3 regions of the Nocardiopsis sp. TRM 82005 genome follow, and region 1 is predicted to be linked to each of the others. Evidence: riboswitches for the same ligand, from Rfam matches in the RefSeq annotation. Region 1 holds a riboswitch; each other region holds the start of a gene.

Evidence for each region. A riboswitch is a leader RNA that binds a small molecule or an ion and turns the genes downstream of it on or off. The one in region 1 is predicted to bind thiamine pyrophosphate.
Region 2: it holds a riboswitch for thiamine pyrophosphate, as region 1 does, so the genes downstream of both, thiD (bifunctional hydroxymethylpyrimidine kinase/phosphomethylpyrimidine kinase) here and thiO (glycine oxidase ThiO) in region 1, are expected to answer to the same signal.
Region 3: it holds a riboswitch for thiamine pyrophosphate, as region 1 does, so the genes downstream of both, AC0T5L_RS11820 (ECF transporter S component) here and thiO (glycine oxidase ThiO) in region 1, are expected to answer to the same signal.

What each region holds. Positions count from the first base shown of each region.
Region 1 covers NZ_JBWDTQ010000050.1:6,689-11,140, forward strand. Annotated here, with positions in the region: gene AC0T5L_RS26765 (thiazole synthase) at 1-632, opposite strand, end outside; gene thiS (sulfur carrier protein ThiS) at 635-850, opposite strand; gene thiO (glycine oxidase ThiO) at 862-2,124, opposite strand; TPP riboswitch at 2,092-2,204, opposite strand; gene AC0T5L_RS26780 (Rv2175c family DNA-binding protein) at 2,305-2,682, shown strand; gene thiE (thiamine phosphate synthase) at 2,746-3,417, shown strand; gene AC0T5L_RS26790 (zinc-binding dehydrogenase) at 3,434-4,435, opposite strand.
Region 2 covers NZ_JBWDTQ010000010.1:104,781-109,232, forward strand. Annotated here, with positions in the region: gene AC0T5L_RS06925 (acyl-CoA synthetase) at 1-739, shown strand, start outside; gene AC0T5L_RS06930 (DUF368 domain-containing protein) at 1,066-1,995, shown strand; TPP riboswitch at 2,097-2,195, shown strand; gene thiD (bifunctional hydroxymethylpyrimidine kinase/phosphomethylpyrimidine kinase) at 2,184-2,987, shown strand; gene AC0T5L_RS06940 (alanine/glycine:cation symporter family protein) at 3,347-4,452, opposite strand, start outside.
Region 3 covers NZ_JBWDTQ010000015.1:65,886-70,337, reverse strand. Annotated here, with positions in the region: gene AC0T5L_RS11825 (transglycosylase domain-containing protein) at 9-2,258, shown strand; TPP riboswitch at 2,357-2,464, shown strand; gene AC0T5L_RS11820 (ECF transporter S component) at 2,575-3,192, shown strand; gene AC0T5L_RS11815 (ABC transporter ATP-binding protein) at 3,196-4,452, shown strand, end outside.

The DNA.
Region 1 (4,452 bases):
AGCACCGCGTCGCAGCCCAGTTCCATCGCGAGGGCGGCGTCGCTCGCGGTGCCGATCCCGGCGTCCACGATCACCGGTACGCCCGCCTGCTCCACGATCAGCTCCAGGTTGTGCGGGTTGCGGATGCCCAGCCCGGTCCCGATCGGCGCGGCCAGCGGCATCACCGCCGCACAGCCCAGCTGCTCCAGGCGCCGGGCCAGCACGGGGTCGTCGTTGGTGTAGGGCAGCACGGTGAAGCCCTCGTCCACCAGCTGCTCGGCGGCGTCCAGCAGCTCCACAGGGTCGGGCAGCAGCGTGTGCTCGTCCGCCACCACCTCCAGCTTCACCCAGTCGGTGCCCAGCGCCTCGCGGCCCAGCCGGGCGGTGCGTACCGCGTCGGCCGTGGTGAAGCATCCGGCGGTGTTGGGCAGCGCCCGGATCTTGTTGCGGGCGAGGACGTCCCACACCGATCCCTGGGCGGAGGGGGAGACCCGGCGCATCGCCACGGTGGTCAGCTCGGTGCCGGAGGTGACCAGCGCATCCTCCAGGACCTCCAGTGAGGGCGCCCCGCCCGTGCCGGTGATCAGTCGGGAGCCGAAGGCGGTCCCCGCGATCACGAGCGGGTCGTCGGCGAACGCGGTGTGCTCGGTCATACTCAACCTCCTTGTACGGCGGTGAGGACGTCCACGCGGTCGCCCGCGCCCAGCGCGCTGTCGGCCCACGCGGTGCGGCGCACCACCTCGTCGTTGACGGCCACGGCGATACCGCCGGGGACCTCACCGCCTCCGGAGGCGGTGAGACCGCGTACGACCGTTTCCACGGTGGTGCCGTCGGCCACCTCACGGCGGTCGCCGTTGATGATCAGTTCCACAGCTACTCCCACTACTTCCGAGTCGTCGTGCCGTCGCCGCCGAGCACCCGGTCCGCGGCGAAGCGCCGGGCGTACTCCGGCAGGCCGCCGGTGGTCAGGGCCGCGGCCATGGCCTCGCCGGTGACCGGGGTCAGCAGTACCCCGTGCCGGAAGTGCCCGGCGGCCAGGTGCAGTCCCGGCACCCGGGTGGGGCCCAGCAGGGGTTCGTTGTCGGGTGAGCCCGGGCGCAGCCCCACACAGGTCTCGGTGACCTCCAGTTCGCTCACCCCGGGGACGAGTTCGCGCGCGTCCCGGAGCACCTGCCACAGCCCCCCGGCGGTGAGCGTGGTGTCGTGTCCCAGCTCCTCCTGGGTGGCACCGATGATCACTTCTCCGTCGGCACGCGGCACCAGGTAGGTCGGAAAGCCTCTGACCAGGCCGCGGACCGTCCGGCTGACGATCGGCGGTTCGCCGACGGGCACCCGGGCGCGCAGCAGCTGGCCCTTGACCGGACGCAGCGGCGGTACCACCGGTCCGGGGACCCTGATCCCGTCACCCCAGCAGCCCGCGGCCAGTACCGCCTGGTCGGCGGGCAGCAGGCGTCCGTCGACCAGGCGCACACCCAGCCGGGCGCCCTCCGGGCCGGGGGCGAGAACCTCCTCGGCCCGCCCGGCGACCTCGGTGACACCAGCGCGCTCTCCCGCCACGGCCAGGGCGCGCAGCAGCCGACGCGGGTCCACGGAGTGGTCCTCGGGTGCCAGGACGCCGCCGCGTACGGACGGGGCCAGCATCGGCTCCAGGCGGCGGCATCCGCGGCTGGTCAGGCGCTCGGTGGCGGTGCCAAGGCGCCGCTGGAGCTCGTGCAGCCGGGTGAGGACGGCCAGATCGTCGCGGTCGAAGGCGACCAGGAGCGTGCCGGTGGCGCGGTGGCCCACACCGAGACCGCTGGCCTCCTCCAGTTCGGCGACGAAGCCGGCGTACATGCTCGCGGACCGGATACCCAGTTCCATGAGGGGTTCCTCACCGAACACCGCCTCGGTGGCGGGAGTGAGCATGCCCGCCGCGACGGTGGAGGCGGCGCGGGCTCCGGCCGGGTCGGCCACGGGATCGGGTTCGACCAGGGTGACGCGTAGTCCCCGCTGGGCGGCACGCCAGGCGGTGACCCGCCCGATGAGGCCGCCGCCGACCACGACGACGCCGTGGTCACCGGCGCACTCGTTGGTGGGACGAGTCGTCGCGGAGGAGGGATCGTTCGACGTGCGCACGGTGCTGAGTTCCACTCCCTTCGCCGGCATGATCCGGATCAGGTTCGTGCGGTCGGAGGCTCACAGCCTCCCTCTCAGCCGGGTCTCACCCGGCTCCCGCGGGACGTATTGGTCTGTCCCCCCATCTTAGGACCTCCGCCGGGGCGGGGCCCGGGCGATCCCCGGTGAAGTGCCGGCACACCCGTGTGCAGGTACACCGGGTGCGCGGGGATGTGGCAGATTGGTCGGGTGACACAAAGCGACATCGACATCGACACACTGGTCGGCGAATGGCTGACCCTCAAAGAGGCGGCTGAGCCGCTGGGCGTGAGCCCGAACCGGATCAAGACGCTGATCCGTGAAAACCGCTTGGCGGGTGTGGTCCGCGGCGGCGAGCTGTCCATCCCCGCCGCCTTCATCGACGGCGACGACCTCGTCAAGGGACTGCCGGGCACGATGATCCTGCTCAGCGACGCGGGCTTTTCCACCGAGGAGGCCCTGCGCTGGATGTTCACCCCCGACGACTCCCTGCCGGGCACGCCCATCCAGGCCATGCGGGAGAACAGGGGAACCGAGGTGCGCCGCCGCGCCCAGAGCATGGCCTTCTGACCCGGGGCTCACGGGGGCGGGCTTGCCTTGGGCCGGCGCGGGTCAGGGCCTAGGGTGGACGGTGTGAGGACCATCCACGGAACCAGCCTGCGCAAGCGCCTGGACGCATCCCTTCTGTACCTGTGCACCGGAGCCCGGACCGAGCAGGGTGATCTCGCCGAGTTCACCGACGCCGCCCTGGCCGGGGGAGTGGACATCATCCAGCTCAGGGACAAGGGCCTGGACGCCCAAGAGGAGCTCGCGGCCCTGGAAGTACTGCGTGAGGCCTGTGAGCGGCACGGTGCCCTGCTCGCGGTCAACGACCGCGCCGACATCGCCCGTACCGTGCGCGCCGACGTCCTTCACCTGGGCCAGCGCGACCTGCCCGTGCCCATGGCACGCGACGTCATCGGCGCCGATCCCATCATCGGCCGCTCCAACAACGACGTCAGGGCCGCGGCCGCCTCCGCCGAGGAGCCCGGCAGCGACTACTTCTGCGTCGGTCCCACCTGGTCCACACCCACCAAGCCGGGCCGTCCGGCCGCCGGACTGGACCTGGTGGAGCGGGCCGCCGCCCTGGGCACCGACCGTCCCTGGTTCGCCATAGGCGGGATCGACGCGGACAACATCGACCGGGTGTTGGACGCCGGTGCCCGCCGGGTCGTGGTCGTGCGCGCCATCACGGAGGCACGGGACCCCCGGGCCGCCGCCGCCGAACTGCGCCGGCACCTGGTGGCCCGAGCCGAGCAGGGCTGACGGCCGCGGCGCCGGCTCAGGGCACCAGCAGCACCTTGCCCAGGACCGTGCGCTCCTCCAGCGCGGCGTGCGCCCGGTCCGCACGCTCCAACGGCAGGGTCAGTCCCACGTACGGTGTGATCCTGCCATAGCGCGCCAGTTCCAACACGAGGCGTAGTGCGTCCTTCTTGTCGCTGTGCGCCTCCAGGTCGAACAGTCCCACGACCTCGATCCCGTGGCGCTCGGCCTCCTCGGTGTCCACCTCCGAGAAGTGGCCGCCCGCCGACCCGTAGCTGACGAACCGGCCGCCGTCGGCCACGGATCCGAAGGCCGTGGCGCCCAGCGCTCCCCCGGCGCCGTCCAGGGCGACGTCGACCCCGGCGCCTCCGGTGAGCTCGCGGACCCGCCTCTCCCATCCGGGGCGCGAGTAGTCCACGGCCTCGTGCGCGCCCAGCTCACGGGCGAGTTCCAGTTTGGCCTCGCCGCGGGCTGCGGCGATGACCCGGGCCCCGGCCGTCCGTGCCAGCTGGACGACCAGACTGCCAGCCCCGCCGGCGGCGGCGGTGACCAGGACGGTCCTGCCGGGTCCGAACCCCGCCGTCCGCTCCAGGGCGAGCGCGGTCGGTCCGTCGTGCAGCAGTGCCAGTGCCGCCTGCGGATCCATCCCCTCGGGCACCCTGACCAGTGCCGACTCCGGAACGACGGTCCGCTCGGCGTAGCCGTCCACGGGCAGGGCGCCGTGCCCCTCAGATGTGTTCGCGTGTCCGGTCTCCGCGACCACCACAGCGTCCTCCCAGTCCGGGTCCACGCTCTCACCGAGTGCGGTCACCCTCCCGGCCACGCCCGCGCCGGGGACGTAGGGCGGGGTCAGGGGGAAGTAGTCCTGCCCCCAGCCGCTCCGGAGCAGGGTGTCCAGATACATGACGTTCGACCCCGTGACTTCCACCAGTACCTGTCCGGGGCCCACTCCGGGGTCGGGCACCTCCCGGGCCACCAGAACCTCCGGGCCGCCGAACCCGTCCACTCGTATCGCGCGCATCTCTTCTCCTCGGTGTC
Region 2 (4,452 bases), on a different contig from region 1:
CCCGCTCACCCCGACGGTGCGCGCGCTGTGGCACAGCTGGCGCGAGGACGTGGCCCTGGCCGACTCCTACGGAGGCTCGGAGACCGGCGTGTGCGGTTCGGCCACCGGCGCCGAGCAGGGCGGCGGAGAGGAGCCCGAGGTACTGTCCGGGGCCTCCGACAACCGCAGCTTCACCATGGGCGGCAGTATCGCTGTGTTGGACGCCTCCCTGCGCCCGCTGCCCCCGGGATCGCCCGAGGTCGGACGGATCGCGCGCACCGGCCGGATCCCGCTGGGCTACTACAACGATCCCATCGCGACCGCCCGCACCTTCCCCACCGACGGCGAGGGGCGCCGCTGGGCGCTCTCGGGCGACTTCGGCACCCGTGCGGCGGACGGATCGATCGTGCTGCTGGGACGGGGCAGCGTGGTCATCAACACCGCCGGGGAGAAGGTCTACCCCGAGGAGGTGGAGGCCGCGCTGAAGGCGCACCCCGCGGTGGAGGACGTCATCGTGGTACCCGCACCCGACCAGCGGCTCGGGCAGCGGGTGACCGCGCTGGTCTCGCTGGCCCCGGGCGCCCGGCTGGCGGAGGCCGAACTGCGCTCGTACTGCCGTGTGCGGCTCGCGGGGTTCAAGGTGCCGCGAACCGTGCACTTCGTGGACCGGGTGCGGCGTACGTCGGTCGGCAAGCAGGACTACCGGTGGGCGGCGTCGGTCGCGCAGGTCGACACGACGGCTCCCGACCCGGTCCTGTAGACCCCCGCGCCCCGAGGGTGGGGAGCCTTTCATTTCGGGCACGTAGTCAATATGCTCCTGCTCAGCCGAAACAGGGGTTCGGCACCTTCTGATCAGCCCTCGTCCCGTTCTGCCACCGCTAGACTGACGTCTCCCGGCCCCGGCCTGGTCGGTGCACCGGCCGGTACTGGCGGCCCCCACCGCGTGTCCAGTCGGGACCGTGGATCACGTGGACAACCCCTGACCCACCCTCCACCCGTGCACACGGTGCGCGTGCGGTGGCACCACTAGGACGGAGGATGGCGCCCTCGCCCGGGTTCCGGCCCAGGCGGCGCCCAACAACCCAGATGCCAAAGTCAGTAGGCAGCTACATCTTCAACGCGGTACGCGGCGGCGCCGTGGGAGCATCCGAGGCCCTGCCCGGTATCAGCGGCGGCACGGTCGCCCTGATCACCGGCCTCTACGACAAGCTCATCGGCGGCGCGGGCCACATGGTCAGCGGCATCAAGCGCTACGTCGCCGACGTCCCGCGCGGACGCGGCGGGGAACGGGCGCGCGAGCAGTTCCGCCAGGTGGACTGGAGCGTGCTGCTCCCCGCCCTGATCGGCATGGTCGTCTTCCTGGGTCTGGCCGCCATCCTGCTCGCACCGCTGGTCGAGACCTACTCCCAGTACGCGTACGCGCTGTTCTTCGGCCTGGTCCTGGCCTGCCTGTGGATCCCCTACAGCGGCTCCGGTGAGAAGTGGCGGGCCTGGCACTACCTCGTCGCCCTGGTCTTCGCCGCGGGCGCGTTCTTCCTCACCGGCCTGCCCGGAGCGAACCTGCCCACCCACCCGGTGGTGGTCTTCCTCGCCGGGTCCGTGGCCGTGTGCGCGCTGGTCCTGCCCGGCCTGTCCGGCTCGTTCATCCTGCTCACCCTGGGCCTGTACGAGCCCACGATCAGCGCGGTCGGCGACATGGACGTCGCCTACCTGGCGGTGATCGCGCTGGGCGCGCTCACGGGCCTGTCGGTGTTCGTGAAGATCTTGCAGTACCTGCTGGAGAACTTCCACCACATGACCCTGGTCGTGCTCACCGGTCTGATGGCCGGGTCGCTGCGCGCCCTGTGGCCGTGGCAGACCGAGGACCGCACCGTTCTGCCCCCCACCGACATCCCGGCCACGGTGGTGTTCATGGTGATCGGCTTCGCCGTGGTGTTGGCGGCCGTGGTGTGGGAGCACCGCAAGCGCGGCCAGATGGTGGAGACCGAGCACCACCAGGCACCCACCCGCGTCTGAGGGCCGGGCCCGCCCCCCCGTAGCGGGCCGGTCCCCGTCCGCGGGATACCCTCCCTGGAGAACACCCACGAACGTTTACGGAGCGGGGCCGCGGCGGCGGCCCCCACGGCGCGGGGTGCCGGGACGACGTCCCGGCTGAGAGCACACCCGTCGAACCTGCCCTAGTTAGTACTAGCGAAGGAACGCCCATGAGCGCGTACAACATCGTGTCCGTCGCCGGCAGCGACCCCAGCGGGGGTGCGGGGGTCCAGGCCGACCTCAAGGCCTTCTCCGCGCACGGGACCTTCGGAATGACCGTGGTCACCGCGCTGACCGCCCAGTCCACACGCGGTGTCACGGGGGTCCACGCCGTCCCGGCCGAGTTCGTCACCCACCAGATGGACACGCTCTTCGACGACGCCACCGTGCACGCGGTCAAGGTGGGCATGCTGGGCACCTCCGAGACCACCGAGGCGGTGGCCGAGGCGATCGACCGTCATGCGCTCCCGAACGTGGTGGTGGACCCGGTGATGGTCGCCAAGAGCGGTGACCGGCTGCTGGAGTCCTCCGCCGTCGAGGCGCTGCGCGGCAGGCTGCTGCCCCGCGCGGACCTGATCACCCCGAACCTGCCCGAGGCCGCCGACCTGCTGGAGGAGTCCGAGGCCGCCGACCTGGCGGCGATGCGCGCCCAGGCCGTGCGTCTGCTGGACCTGGGGCCGCGCCGGGTCCTGCTCAAGGGCGGTCACCTGTCCGGTGGGGAGAGCGTGGACATCCTGGTCTCCCGGGAGACCGAGCCGGTGGAGTTGCGCGCTCCGAGGGTGGCCACCCGCAACACGCACGGCACCGGGTGCACACTGTCCTCCTCGATCGCGGCCCTGCTGCCGCAGCGCCCCGACGTGGCCGCGGCGGTCGGGGACGCCAAGGACTACCTGACGGAGGCGATCCGGCGCGCCGACGAGATCGACGCGGGCGGCGGCCAGGGCCCGGTGCACCACTTCCACGCCTGGTGGTAGGAGCGGCGCCCCCGCCACCACCGGAGTCGGCACACGAAGGGGGACCGGCGCGGAGCCGGTCCCCCTTCGCCAGGAGCGGGGTTCGGTCGTGTTCCGGGCCCATCGCGCGACCGGCCGCACCGGTCGGGCGAAGGCACCCGGGAAAACGCCCTCTAGGGAGTGTTTTTCAGAAGGCTTTCGGCTCAGTGAGCGGCCGTCCGGGCCATCTCACGGTGTGCGAAGTCCAGCCTGGTCGTGCTCCACGAGCGCGCAGGCGTAGCGAGAGGCAGTCCGGTGCCGCGGGACACTGGAGCCGAAGGCTCTCCCTTGCGGGTGGTGGGGGGAGACGGGCGGGACCGGAACTATGCAGAAAACACGATCTAACCCCGGACGTCCTCCATGACCGCGTCCGGGTCCCTCCAGTTCGGGTGGTCGAAGAACTTGCGCGTCTCGGCCACGATGACCGGGGACAGCAGCAGGAGCCCGAGGAGGTTGGGCAGCGCCATCAGTCCGTTGGCGATGTCGCTGAACAGCCACACGGAGTCCAGAGTGGCCACCGAGCCGATGAAGATGACCACGATGAACACCAGGCGGTAGGGCGTGACCCACCTGCGGCCGCCCAGGAACTCCACGCACCGCTCGCCGTAGTAGGCCCAGCCGAGCAGGGTGGTGAAGGCGAACACGGCGACCGCGATGGCCACGATGTAGGTGCCGACCGGGGCGAGCCCGGGGCTGAGGTCGCCCAGGCCCGTGGCGACCGCGCTGCTGGTCATAAGGGAGCCGTCCTCCCTCTCCGCCCCCGATGCCTGCCAGGCGCCGGTGGTGATGATGACCAGGCAGGTCATGGTGACCACGATGATGGTGTCGATGAAGGTCTGGGTCATCGAGACCATGGCCTGGCGGACCGGCTGCCTGGTCTTGGCCGCGGCGGCGGCGATGCCGCCGGTGCCCAGACCCGACTCGTTGGAGAAGATGCCGCGGGAGAAGCCCTGCCGGATGGCGAGCATGAGGCCCGCCCCGGCGAAGCCGCCCGCCGCGGACGTACCGGTGAAGGCGTCGGTCACCACGAGCTGGAGCGCGGGCAGGATGCCGGCCCAGTTGACGGCCAGGATGAGCAGGCAGGCGCTGATGTAGAGGAGGATCATGATCGGCACCAGGCCGGAGGCGACCCGGCCGATGCTCTTGATCCCGCCGAGGATGACGGCGCCCGCGATGATGGTCAGCGCCAGGCCCACCATCCACGGCTCCAGCGGCGTGATGTTGGTGATCTGGTCGGCGACGGCGTTGGACTGGGTGCCGTTGCCGATACCGAAGGCGGCGATGGCCCCGAAGATCGCGAACGCCATACCCAGGGTGGTGCCCAGGCCGCCGCGGATCCCGTACTTGAGGTAGTACATCGGTCCGCCGCTCTGCTCGCCCTTGGCGTCGGTGCGGCGGAACTTCACGCCCAAGAGGGCCTCGCTGTACTTGGTGGCCATGCCGATGA
Region 3 (4,452 bases), on a different contig from region 1:
GGGGCGACGTGACGGAGTCGAACCAGCGCCCGCCGCGCGGACGGCGGCGGCACGAGGCCCTGCGGGGGAGGGGGAGCGCCGCCTCCTCACGCGGGAAGCTGTGGGGCGCGGTCCCGGGCGTGAAGCGGTGGGCCGCGGTCCTGCGCGGAAGACTGTCCGAACCGGTGCCGAGCGGGACACGTCAGGAGGCGGTCCTGCGCCTGACGAGGACGAGCGCGGTCGCCGGGCTGCTGACCGCGGCGCTGGTGCTGCCGTGGGTGGGCAGCGTCGGACTGGTGGCCAAGGACACGGCGGCGGCCTTCATGGCCATGCCCAGCGACCTGGAGGTGCGGCCCCTGGCCGAACGGGTCCTCCTCACCGACATGGACGGAGACCCCATCGCGGAGGTCGCCGAGCGCGAGCGCGATGTGGTGCCCCTGGACGAGATCAGCCCCTGGGCGCCCGCCGCGCTCATGGCGATCGAGGACGAGCGCTTCTACGAGCACTCCGGACTGGACCTGCGTGGGACGCTGCGCGCCGCGATCCGCACCGCAACGGGCAACACCCAGGGCGGGTCCACCATCACCCAGCAGTACGTGAAGAACCTGCTCATCGAGCAGGCCACCGACAAGGAGGACGTGGAGAGCGCCAGCGCGCAGACCCTGAGCCGCAAGCTGACGGAACTGCGCCACGCCGTCGAGCTGGAGGAGCAGCTCACCAAGGACGAGATCATGGAGGGCTACCTCAATCTCGCCTACTTCGGCGCGGGTGCGCACGGCATCGAGATCGCCGCCAGGCGCTACTTCTCCGTCTCGGCCTCCGAACTGGACCCCGCGCAGGCGGCCACGATCGTGGGCCTGGTGCGCGCGCCGTCGTACTACAGCCCGATCGACAACCCCGAATCCGCGCTGGAGCGCCGCAACCTGGTGCTGGACCGGATGGCCGCCACCGGGCACCTGGAGGCGGGGGAGGCCGAGGAGTACAAGAACCGGGGGCTGGGCGTGGACGAGACCCCGCGCGGGGGCAGCTGTTTCCACGGCGAGCAGCCGTTCTTCTGCGACTACGTCATGCGCTGGCTGCGCGACTCCGACGTGCTCGCCGACACCCAGCAGGAGCGCGACCGGATGATCGAACAGGGCGGCATCACCGTGCGCACCACGCTCGACAGCGACATGCAGAAGGCCGCGGAGAAGGCGATCGAGAAGTACGTACCGGCGGAGGAGAACACCAAGTTCGCCTCCGAGGTGCTCGTGGAGCCCGGCACCGGTCGGGTGCGGGCGATGGCCCAGAACATGCCCTACGGCTTCGACGAGGAGGAGACCGGTACCACCTCGATCAACCTGGCCGTGGACCGCGACGGCGGCGGATCCCACGGATACCAGGCGGGATCGACGTTCAAGCCGTTCACGCTGGCCGCGGCCCTGGACTCAGGGCTCAAGTACGGCACCAGCTTCAACGCGCCCAAGACCGTGTCGGTCAGCGGGATGCGCAACTGCGAGGGCGGCAAGATGGCCGAGTGGGACGTGCGCAACGCCGGTGAAAGCGACGGGGGCGAGCACGACATGGTCAGCGGGACGAAGGGGTCGGTGAACACCTACTTCGCCCAGCTCCAGGAGCGCGTCGGCCTCTGTGAGACCGCGGAGATGGCTGAGCGACTGGGCATCCACCGCGCGGACGGCGAGGACCTGGGAGTGTGGAACTCCTTCACCCTGGGCGACCAGGAGGTCTCCCCGCTCACCCTGGCCAGCGCCTACGCCACCTTCGCCGCCCGGGGCACCCGCTGCGAACCGGTCCCGGTCTCCTCGGTCCGCGTCGGCAACGAAGAGGAGGAGGACAGCGAGGTGATCGAGGTGGACACCGTCTGCGAGGAGGACGCGATCAAGACCAAGGTCGCCGACGGTGTCAACCACCTGCTCCAGCAGACCTTCAAGGGCGGTACCACCAACGGCCTTGAGATCGGGCGCCCAGCCGCGGCCAAGACCGGTACCACCGACAGTTCGGCGTACGCGTGGTTCGCGGGATACACCCCGAACCTGGTCGGAACCGTGGCGGTCGGCGACATCCGCGGCGGTGAGCAGCACCCGCTCGAGGGCGTGACCATCGGTGACCAGTTCTACGGCATCGTCTACGGCGCCACCCTGCCCGGCCCGATCTGGCAGGCCACCATGGAGGAGGCCGCGGACGAGCTTCCGAAGAAGAAGTTCGCGTCGTCGCCGAAGGCCTTCGGCAGTTCGTCGTCCGAGCCGTCCGGGTCCGACAGCGACGGGGACGAGGCCTGACGCCGTCCCGGGGCGGCCGGGCCGGCCGCCCCGGGCGGGACGAGGATCGTGGGGGGCGGACCACCCCACGATCCTCCCCCGTGCCCCATACTGGAGGGAAGAACCGACAGGGGAGCGCGTGAGCGCTGAGAGTGCGGTACCAGGCCGCAGACCCTTACACACCTGATCTGGGTCATACCAGCGAAGGAAGTCGTAGGAACTCGTCACCGGTGGCGTGCTCCCGCGCACCGGAGTGATCTGGTGCGCGCCATGCTCCACCGGTGCCGCTCTTGGCCCCATGGCCCCTCGTCATCCCCCGACGAAGGGACACCAGGACATGAAGAAGAAGGACGACACCGCGAAGACCGGCTTCTGGCGGGACGTTCGCGGCCAACTGCTGGGCTGGCGCACCGTCGACATCGTCGTGGCCGCCGTCATCGGCGTCGCGGTCGGCGTCGTCTTCTGGCTGTGGAACATCGTGTGGACGGTCACGACACCCCTGTTCGTGGGGTTCCCGCCGGCGCAGGCCGCCGTCTACGGCATGTGGCTGATCTCCGGCGTGCTCGGCGGCCTGGTCATCCGCAAACCCGGAGCCGCCGTGCTCACCTCGGTCGCCGCCGCCTCGGTGTCGGCGGTCCTGGGGACCCAGTGGGGAATCATGGTCATCCTCGACGGAACCCTCCAGGGCATCCTGCCCGAGCTGGTCTTCCTCGCCTTCGGCTACCGGCGCTGGGGTATGGGCGCGGCCGTGCTCGCCGCGGCGGCCGCGGGGGTCTCACCGGCCATCCGCGACAACATCACCTACAACGTCGCCTGGCCGCTGCACTTCCAGATCGTCTACGGCGTCATCGTGGTGATCAGCGCCGCCGTCATCGCGGGCGCAGGCGCCCGGATCCTCACCACCGCCCTGGCCAGGTCCGGGGCACTGGCGCCCTTCCCGTCGGCCAGGGGCTGACCCGTGGCGGAAACACACGGGCGGGACGCCCGCCCCGGCGCGCGCGTGGAGCTGTCCGGCTGGGGCTGGCGGCACTCCGGACGCGAGGAGTACGCGCTGCGCGGCGTGGACCTGGTCGTCGAACCCGGGGAGCGCGTGCTGCTGCTCGGCGCCTCCGGGGCGGGCAAGTCCACCCTGCTGCACTCGCTGGCCGGTCTGACCGGTGAGGACGGCGCGATCAGCGGCGACCAGGAGGGCACCCTGGTCGTGGACGGCGAGCCCGCCGACCGCGGACGGGGCCGGGTCGGCCTGGTCAGCCAGGACCCCGAGACACAGCTGGTGATGGCGCGCGCGGGCGACGACGTGGCCTTCGGGCCGGAGAACCTGGGCGTGGACCCCGAGCTGATCTGGCCCCGGGTGCACGGGGCGCTGGAGGCCGTGGGCTTCCCGTACGGGTCCCGCCACTCCACGGGCGCGCTGTCGGGAGGCGAGAAGCAGCGCCTGGTGATCGCCGGGGCGCTGGCCATGCGCCCCCGCCTGCTGCTGTTGGACGAGCCCACCGCCAACCTCGACCCCGCGGGGGCCGCGCTGGTACGCGGTGTGCTCACACGCCTGCTCGCCGAGACCGGGGCGACCCTGGTCCTGGTCGAGCACCGCGTGGCCGAGGTGGTCGACCTGGTGGACCGGGTCGTGGTCGTGGAGCCCGGCGGCGGCGTGATCGCCGACGGGGACCCGGACACCGTGTTCGCCGGACACGGGTGCTCACTGGCCGACCAGGGGGTGTGGATGCCCGGGAACGAGCCCGGGCCCGACCTGGCGCCGGCACCCGGGGGAGGGGCCCTGCTGGAGGCCGTGGACGTGGCCGCGCGCACCCCCTTCCAGCTGGGCGTGCGCTCCGCGCCCCGGCGTGTGGTGCTCGACGGCGTGGACACCACCGTGTCCGCGGGGACGGCGACCGCACTGACCGGGCCCAACGGCTCGGGCAAGTCCACGCTGCTGACCATGCTGGCCGGGCTGTCCAAGCCGTACCGGGGACAGGTGCTGCCGCGCGGGCCGCTGGCCGGTGCCGACCGGCGCCCGCTCGCACGCTGGCCCGCCCGGCGGTTGGCCCGGCACGTGGGCACGGTCTTCCAGCACGCCGAGGACCAGTTCGTCACCACCACCGTCCGCGACGAGCTGCGGTTCGCCCCGCTGCGTGCCGGGATGGGTGAGGCCGAGACCGACACCTGGGTGGGTGAGCTGATGGAGCGGCTGCGCCTGACCCGCCTGGCCGACGTGCAC